DNA from 2 places in the Acidovorax sp. LjRoot129 genome. Region 1 is predicted to be linked to the other one. Evidence: predicted binding sites of a transcription regulator. Region 1 holds the regulator's gene; the other holds the start of a gene.
The links. Region 1 encodes FNR, which switches genes on or off when oxygen is low (the NO sensors DNR and NnrR bind a similar motif). Its sites were predicted from a motif close to TTGATNNNNATCAA; they were not measured.
Positions count from the first base shown of each region.

Region 2: ACSQ3Q_RS00970 (universal stress protein) is a predicted target of FNR. The motif match lies at 1,690-1,703, and genes of this name have one in related genera.

Region 1 covers NZ_CAXUSE020000001.1:1,965,774-1,970,257, reverse strand. Annotated here, with positions in the region: gene ACSQ3Q_RS09030 (sulfite exporter TauE/SafE family protein) at 1-483, opposite strand, end outside; gene hemN (oxygen-independent coproporphyrinogen III oxidase) at 532-1,914, opposite strand; gene fnr (fumarate/nitrate reduction transcriptional regulator Fnr) at 2,102-2,824, shown strand; gene ACSQ3Q_RS09015 (hypothetical protein) at 2,846-3,136, opposite strand; gene ACSQ3Q_RS09010 (FixH family protein) at 3,211-3,513, opposite strand; gene ccoG (cytochrome c oxidase accessory protein CcoG) at 3,587-4,484, opposite strand, start outside.
Region 2 covers NZ_CAXUSE020000001.1:197,848-202,331, reverse strand. Annotated here, with positions in the region: gene ACSQ3Q_RS00980 (LysR family transcriptional regulator) at 1-592, shown strand, start outside; gene ACSQ3Q_RS00975 (metallophosphoesterase) at 798-1,643, shown strand; gene ACSQ3Q_RS00970 (universal stress protein) at 1,756-2,178, shown strand; gene ACSQ3Q_RS00965 (fasciclin domain-containing protein) at 2,356-2,811, shown strand; gene ACSQ3Q_RS00960 (fasciclin domain-containing protein) at 2,894-3,844, shown strand; gene ACSQ3Q_RS00955 (TetR/AcrR family transcriptional regulator) at 3,946-4,484, opposite strand, start outside.

The DNA.
Region 1 (4,484 bases):
CATCAGGGCCCATAAGAAGCCGGCCAGGAGCACACCGCCCGGCGCATGGACCAACGGCCTGGCCCGCCCCCAAACCGCCCGCCCTGCCTGCTCGACCCACAGTGGCTGGCGCGCCTGCAGCAGCAGCATCAGCCCCCAGGCCATCACGGCGACATGCGCCAGGGTCCACGCGGGGCGCAGTGCCAGGGTCTGCTGCGTCAGCCATGCCAGGCTGTCCATCGCCAGCGCGGCCAGGGCGCCCGCGGTGGCATAACCTGCCAGGCGCCCCAGGTGCAACGCGGCCGTGCGCTGCACAACCCGCCCACGGGGTCTCCATGACACCGGCTGGATGCCGGACTCAACAGCTACGTTGTTGCTGTCAGCGTTGGCAGGCTTGGCCCCCTGCCCAGTCAATGCTCCGCAGGGCGCCGAGCACATGACGAGGCAGTGGGCCCCTCCTGCGAGTCCCATCAGCAATGCGGTAGAAGCAACAGCGAGCAGCATGGAATCCGGATCGTTACGCGGGTCTCAGGGGACAACGCCAATAGCGTGTCAAATGATCCGGGAGAACCGCGCGCGGTTGCGATCGGCTTGCAGGTAGCGATCAAACACCATGGCGATCCCGCGCACAAAGAACCACCCCATGGCACTGACCGAGATGCCGTCCGGGCGGATCTCTACCAAACCTTCCTCCGCCAAGTCGGCCAGTTGCTCGATTTCCGCTGCGAAATAGCGCTTGAAGTCGATCAGCCACGCTTGTTCCAGTGATTCGAAGATCAGCTCGCCCTGGCACATCAGCGCCATGATGACGGCGCGCCGCACCAGGTCGTCGCGCGTCAGCGCAAGTCCCCGCACCACGGGCAGGCGCCCTTGATTCAGGAGGTCATAGTATTCATCCAGTGTCTTCGCGTTCTGGCTGTACGTGGCCCCTACCCTTCCAATCGCGGAGACCCCCAGGCCGATCAGGTCGCAGTCTGGCTGGGTGCTGTAGCCCTGAAAGTTGCGGTGCAGCCGGCCCTGGCGCTTGGCCACCGCCAGCGCGTCATCGGGCAAGGCAAAGTGGTCCATCCCCACGTACACATAGCCTGCTGCCATGAAGGCCTCCAGCGAGCGCGACAGCATCGACACCTTGCCCGCGCCCGTGGGCAGCTCGGCCGGGACAATGCGGCGCTGTGGTTTGAATCTCTCGGGCAGATGGGCGTACGCATACAGCGCAATGCGGTCGGGCCGTAACTGTGTCACCTGGGCCAAGGTGCGGTCGAACGACTCAGGGGTCTGGCGCGGCAGTCCATAGATGAGATCGACATTGATCGACTCAAACCCGAGCGCGCGCGCAGACGCCACCAGCGCGAACACCTGCTCGGCGGGCTGGACGCGGTGCACGGCCTTTTGCACTTCCGGGTCGAAGTCCTGCACACCAAAACTCAAGCGGTTGAAGCCCAGCTCGGCCAGTACGGCCAGGCGATCGGCATCCACGGTGCGGGGGTCCACCTCGATGGAATACTCGCCCCCCGGGGCGAGCGTGAAACTGCGCTTGAGCATGGCCATCAGCTCGCGCAGGCCCTCATCCGACAGGAAGGTGGGCGTGCCCCCGCCAAGGTGAAGCTGACTGACGACCTGCCCCTTTCCGCAATGCGCGGTGTGCAGGTCGACCTCACGCTGGAGGTAGCGCAGATAGACCTCTGCGCGCTCGTGGTGTTTGGTGATGATTTTGTTGCAGGCGCAGTAGTAGCACAGCGACTCGCAAAACGGGATATGGACGTACAGCGACAGCGGCAACGCCTTGGCAGGAGAACCCATCTGGCGGTGTTGCAGCGCGAGGGCATAGTCCTCGTCGCCAAAAGCCTCGACGAATCGGTCAGCTGTCGGGTAGGAGGTGTAACGGGGCCCCGGCACGTCGAAACGGCTCAGGAGTTCAGGGGAAGCAGCGGTCATGGGCGAATATCCTTGCGGGCATGCTCACTGTGCCGTAGGCTACCCCTACCGTCCTTGATCTACATCAAGCGATGGCGCGGACCGAAGGGCGACAATTTGATTCACATCATTCGCCACTCCGCAATGCGGAGCCCTTTCGCTCCGACTGTCGGGCGCGAATGCTCGAAAACCTACCAGCTCACGCCCCATGACTCCCCTCACCATCAAAGTCGCCTGCTCCAATTGCAACCTTCGAGAACTGTGCATGCCGGTGGGGCTGAGCGACGACCAGCTTCAGCGCATCGACGATATCGTGGCCGTGCGCCGCAAGGTCAAACGCGGCGGCACGCTGTTCCGCAGTGGCGAGACATTCACCTCGCTCTACGCTATCCGCACCGGCTTTTTCAAGACCAGCGTGGCGACCGAAGACGGGCGTGACCAGGTCACCGGCTTTCAGATGGCCGGCGAGATCATCGGCCTTGACGGCATCGTGAATGACGTGCACACCTGCGATGCCATCGCACTCGAAGACGCTGAAGTCTGTGTCATGCCCTTTGACCGCATCGAAGAGCTGTCGCGCGAGGTCACGGCCCTGCAGCACCATGTGCACAAGATCATGAGCCGCGAGATCGTGCGGGAGCACGGCGTGATGCTGCTGCTGGGCAGCATGCGGGCCGAGGAGCGCCTCGCAGCGTTCCTGTTGAACCTGGTGCAGCGCCTCCACGCCCGCGGTTTTTCCCAGTCGGAGCTCGTGCTGCGCATGACACGCGAAGAGATCGGCAGCTACCTGGGCCTCAAGCTTGAAACGGTGAGCCGGGCGTTTTCCAAGTTTGCCGAAGACGGCATCGTAGAAGTCAAGCAGCGCCATGTGCGCATCCTGGAAACCGAGGCACTCAAGCGCATCGTCAACAGCCAGCCGGCCTGCCACTGAGCAGCGTTGCGGGCCAGGGCTTCAAGAGCAGGAATTCTTGCGGCAGTCCTGCGGCCGCGCATCCGGCGAAACCGGGCAGCGGTTGAGCTCGAACGGTGACATTGCCAGCAGCGTGGTGAGGGCGCTCGAAGCCATAGTGATGGCCCAGAAAGCGAAAAACGCCAGGGTATAGACACCCTGCCGCGACAAAGCCAGTGGTTGCCCAAACCAGTGCAGATCCTGCGGATCCACCATGGCAAACACCAGCATCTCAAGGACCCCCGCCGTCAAAAAAGCGGGCCAGGCAATCCACATCAAGCGTTGCGTCCACATCGGTCTTATCTCCTTGTCATCGGCGGTGTAGCAAGCTGGCTGCACCCAGCGTTCAGCCTGCTCTCCACCGGTTTTTATCGTGGCTGGTCCTGCACCGGGGTGGCTGCATGGTTGCGGCCCTTGATCGCTGGTGCCAGGCTTTTTTCGGGGTTGGCCAGCGTCTTGTTGATCTCGATGCCCTGGCGGTAATAGTCCTCGGCCACCACGGGGTCCGGCCGGGAGACGGCCAGCCACAGCGTTACAAAGCCAGCGACGATCACGATGGCGGGGCCGGCAATGACGAGCCAGACATGGCCGAACTTCCACCACGGGGCGGGAGCCCTACCTGTGGCAGGACTTGTGGCGCTTGCGGGCCCGATGGCGGGATTGGATGGCATATCAACACTCCTCAATATCTGTTCACTCGTAGGCACCAGGTGATGCTTGAGCCGGGTGCGCCTGCGGTGCGCGCTAGCGCGGCACCAGAAAAACCGACTTCTCCGTGACTTGGGCTGCCGCGCCCACAGCCTGCACGTCAAACTGCACAGGATGCGAGCCCGAAGCGGCCGAGCCGTACGGTATCTGCAGCCGCACTGCCACCCAACGGGACTCCGCGGCGCCGATCTCCACCTCGGCTTCCGAAGCCACCTCAATCCCCTGCAGCCCGCGCGCGGCGATGCGATAACGCTGCGGCCCTTCGGTGGCGTTCATGATCTGCAGGCGGTAGATGTTCTCCAGCTTTCCGCCAGCCACGATGCGCGAGAGCGCAGCACGGTCGCGCACCACATCCACCTTTAGTGGCGTGCGCGTGACCAGGCTGGCCAGCATCGCAACGCACAGGGCGACCAGCACCGCCGCATAGATCAGCACCCGCGGCCGCAGCACGCGTCTCAGCATCTGCGAAGGGCTCCAGCGCTTCTCTACCCCGTTCTGGGTGGAGAAGCGGATGAGCCCCCGCGGGTAATGCATCTTGTCCATCACGGTGTTGCACGCGTCCACGCACAACCCGCAGCCAATGCACTCGTACTGCAGCCCCTCGCGGATGTCGATGCCTACCGGGCACACCTGGACACACAGGGTGCAGTCGATGCAGTCGCCCAGTCCCTTGGCCTTGTGATCCACTGTTTTGCTGCGCGGTCCCCGCGGCTCGCCGCGCGCCACGTCGTAGCTCACCACCAGCGTGTCCTTGTCGAACATCGCGCTTTGAAAACGCGCATAAGGACACATGTACTTGCAGACCTGCTCGCGCATGTAGCCGGCGTTGCCATAGGTGGCGAACCCGTAGAACAACACCCAGAAGAGCGCCCAGCCGCTCTGCAACGCCAGCAGCTCGCTGCCCAGCTCGCGGATGGGCACGAAATAGCCCACG
Region 2 (4,484 bases), 1.8 Mb from region 1:
CGAGGCGCCGGGCATTGCGATCCGCGTGTTGCCGCTGACCACGCGTGATCCGCGGCGCCTGCTGGACGAAGAAGCCGCGGACATGGCCGTGGGCTACTTTCCCGCCGTGCTGGCCGACCTCACGGCCCGGGCCCAATCGGGCGATGCGGTGTCCTTTGAGAGCCGGCGCCTGTACGACGGCGAGTACGTCTGCGTGATGCGCCAGGGTCACCCGCTGGCCCTGGCGCCTCTGACGCTGGATGCCTACTGCGCGGCGAGGCACATGCTGGTGAGCTTTTCCGGACGCCCTTTCGGCTTCATCGACGAGGCGCTGGCGTCGCTGGGGCGCAAGCGCAAGGTGGTGATCACCGTCAACCAGTTCTTCACGGCGGGGCGGGTGGTGTCCGGGTCGGACCTGCTCAGCGTGCTGCCGCGCCACTTTGTACCGGTCACGGGCATTGCAGACGCCTTGGTGCAACGCGCTTTGCCGCTCGACGTGCCGCCCGTGCACGTGGACGCCCTGTGGCGCCGCCGCGGGCCCCAGCAGACGGCCATGACCTGGCTGCTCCAGGCGTTGGCCCGGTCGGCGCGCCGCACCTTCCCGGAGGCTTAAGAGCCTGTTGACGATCTCCCAGGGGTCGCGCAGCGGTCTTTGCGGGATGGGATGCTAGGCGCGGTGTGCAGCCAACAGCTCGGCTATTGGCAAGCGCCGCAACGCCGCAGCCCGCACGCAAAGGCCACTGCCCGAAGGGTTGAGCGCGATCCCCTGTGAGATCGTCAACGGGCCCTTGGGTGCGAGGCCGTAGACTGCGCGCTGCATGAAGATTCAATTGCTCTCCGATCTGCACCTGGAAGCCCACCCCCACTTCAAACCAGAACCCGCGCCCGGCGCCGACGTGCTGGTCCTCGCTGGCGACGTGGGTTCGTACCAAACCGGCTCCCGGCTCACCGACGACGACTTTGGCCTTGCCCGGTTTTCACCCCTGCCACAGTACGCCGGCTGGCCCACCCCGGTGCTTTTTGTGCCCGGCAACCATGAGTACGACGCACAGGACTTCGACGAGGCCCACCAGCGGTTGCGCCACACCTGCAAGCGTTTGGGCATCCAGTGGCTGGAACGCGAAACACTGCAACTCGGCGGGGTCCGTTTTATCGGAGCCACGTTGTGGAGCGACTTCGATGCGCTCGCTGACCATGAGGGTGCCACCGACCTCACTCGCCGCCTGAAGCTGCGCGACAAGGCGTTTCGGGCCGCCAATTTTTATCTGCGCAAGACCGGTGGCACGCGCCACGGCGAACCTTTTTTGGCAGAGCCCATGCGCGAAGAGGCGCTGGTCAGCCAGGCATGGCTCACCGCCGCGCTCGCCGCCCCATTCGATGGGCCCACGGTGGTGGTCACACACTTCGCCCCCAGCCTGCGCAGCGCGGATCCACGCTACGGCCTCGTGCCCGGCACGGCCGGTTTCTGCAACGGGCTGGACGCGCTGCTGCCCCATGCGCAGCTGTGGCTGCACGGCCACCTGCACGCGCCCAGCGACTACACCGCCGAGGGCGTGCATGCCGACGGCAGGCCATGGCGTTGCCGGGTGGTGGCCAACCCGCTGGGCTATGCCCGCAAGGGCGAGCAGGCTACCTTCCAGCCGCGCTGCTGCCTCACCGTATGATGACCGCGCGGGGCACCACTGCGCCGCACGTGCAGGATGAAAACACCTGATCCAGGTCAAGACAACAAAAGCCCGCGCACGGTAGTCTGACCATCCCTTCCAGGAGAAAAACATGAACATCCTTCTTGCTGTCGACGGCAGCACGTTCACCAAAAAGATGCTGGCCTACCTGGCTACGCATGACGAGCTTCTGGGCGGCTCTCACCAGTACACCGTCCTCACCGTGCAGGCGCCGCTGCCCGCCCGTGCGCGCTCGGCGCTGGGCAAAGAGGTGGTCGACAGCTACTACGCCGAAGAGGCCGAGAAGGTTCTCAACCCCGTGTGCAAATTCCTCGCGCGCCACAGCGTGGACGCCAAACGCATCGTCAAGGTCGGCTCGGTGGGGGAGAACATCGCCAAGGTGGCTGACGCGGGCAAATTCGACCTGCTGGTGATGGGCTCGCACGGCCACGGCGCGCTGGCCACGCTGGTGATGGGTTCGGTCACTACCCACGTGCTGGCGCACTCCAGGTTGCCGGTGCTGCTGGTGCGCTAAACCGCTCACCCCCTTCCGATACAGGCCCTGCCTTCACGCAGGGCCATTTTTTTGCCCCGATAAAACCCATTGGTTATTGTGTGACTATTCGGTTTACATCAGTACCGTTCAGTTATACATTCCGGCCACGCCCATCTTGGCGTACCCATTTCCCTCGAAATACTGAAGGAGCGCCCCATGAAGAAGACATTGATCGGACTGGCCCTCACGGCAGGAGCCACGTTTGGTGCCTTGGCCCAGGACATCGTTGACACGGCGGTGAAGGCCGGCAATTTCAAGACCCTTGTGGCAGCGGTGCAGGCCGCAGGGCTGGTGGACACCCTCAAGGGCCCGGGCCCGTTCACGGTGTTTGCGCCGACGGACGAAGCCTTCGCCAAGATTCCCAAGGCGACGCTTGATGGCTTGCTGGCCGACAAGGCTGCGCTGACCAAGGTGCTGACCTACCACGTGGTCCCCGGCAAGGTGATGGCCAAGGACGTGAAGCCCGGCATGGTCAAGACGGTCCAGGGACAGGAGCTCACGGTGACCACCGGTTTCGGCGTCATGGTCGACAAGTCCAAGGTGGTGGCCGCGGACGTGGCCGCCAGCAACGGCGTGATCCACGCAATCGACACCGTGCTGATGCCCAAGTGAGCGGCCGGCGCGCAGCATCCCGCCACACATCCACCCACCCTCCCCACCCAATCCCTACCCACAAGGAACGAGGAGCCGTCCTATGAACCACTCGCTTGTATTGAACCGCCGCACCGTGCTTTTGACCGCCGCCCTGGCCGGCAGCGCCACCCTGTTGCAGGCCTGCGGCGGCAGTGACAACGACGCGCCCGAGCGCAATATCGTCGAAGTCGCGCAGGCCAATCCGGACCTGAGCATCCTGGTTGAGGCCGTCGTCGCAGCCGGCTTGGCACCCACACTCAGCACCGGAACACTCACCGTGTTCGCCCCGACCAATGCAGCCTTTGCGGCGTTGCTGACAGAACTGGGCGTGACCAAGGAAGCCCTGCTGGCCGACAAGCCTTTGTTGACCGCAGTGCTGACGTATCACGTGCTGGGCAGCAAGGTACTGCGTGCCGACGTACCGCTGGGCAAGGCGGTCACGCCGGTCTCGGGCGGCTTTTTCAAGATCGAGTCGGCGGCTGGCAGCCTGAAGATTACCGACGGCCGCAACCGGACCAGCACCCTCACCGCCACCGACATCCCGGCAAGCAATGGCGTGGTGCATCTGGTCGACCGGGTCCTGCTGCCGGCCAACAAGGACATCGTGGCCACGGCATCGGCCTTGCCCGACTTCAGCATCCTCGTGGAGGCAGTGGCTGCCGCGGGCCTGGTCACCACCCTGCAGGGGGCCGGCCCCTTCACCGTGTTTGCGCCGACCAACGCCGCGTTTGCAAGCCTTCTGGCCGAGCTGGGGGTGACCAAGGAAGCGTTGCTCGCCAACAAGGCCTTGCTCACCTCGGTGCTCACGTACCACGTCGTGCCCGGCCGCGTGCTCAAGGCCGAAGTCCCGGTCAACACCGCCATCACGACGGTGCAAGGCCAGACGTTCACCATCAACTCCAGCCTGGTGATCACGGACCAGAACATGCGGCAAAGCGGCATCGCGGCGACCGACGTTTTCACCAGCAACGGCGTGATCCACGCGCTGGACAAGGTGCTGCTGCCCAAATAAGCGGTAGCGATTCAGGCAGCCCATGCAAAAAGCCCGGCATGCCGGGCTTTTTTTCGTGAGTCTCTCCATCGCCTCGTGGGCGACGGACGCTGCAAGAAAGACTACGAGCGCGCTGCCAGCCCGTCAAAACAGGTGCGCACGACCAGCTTGACGATTTCCTCGTCCGAGTACTGCCCGCTCTCCTTGAGGAAGCTGACCACCGGGTCGCAGGCCCGTGCAAACAGGGTGTACAGAACCACCACTGGCGGCAGGCCGGGGTTGATCAGGCCCTGGGACTGGGCCAGGGTGATCCACTCGCCAATCTGATCGCTCACAGTAACCAGGCCGTTCAGGTAATCCTTGTTGGCCATCAGCACCGCACGCAGGGTGGAATTGCGGCTGGGCAGCAGGGGCATCTCATTAGTCAAAAGCCGCTCGAGCGACCAGCGCACCAGGGCCTGCAGCTTGTCGATAGGTGGCATTTCGGCCGGCAGGCTTTCGAGGTAGGCCTGCACCCGCCCGAGGATTTGCACCATTGCGGCACTGCACAGCTCTTCCTTGCTGCAAAAGTGCTTGTAGAGACTGGCCTTGGCAATACCGACGGCGTTGGCCACGTCGTCCATGGTCATGGCGTCGAACGCCTTCTCGCCGAGCAGTTGGC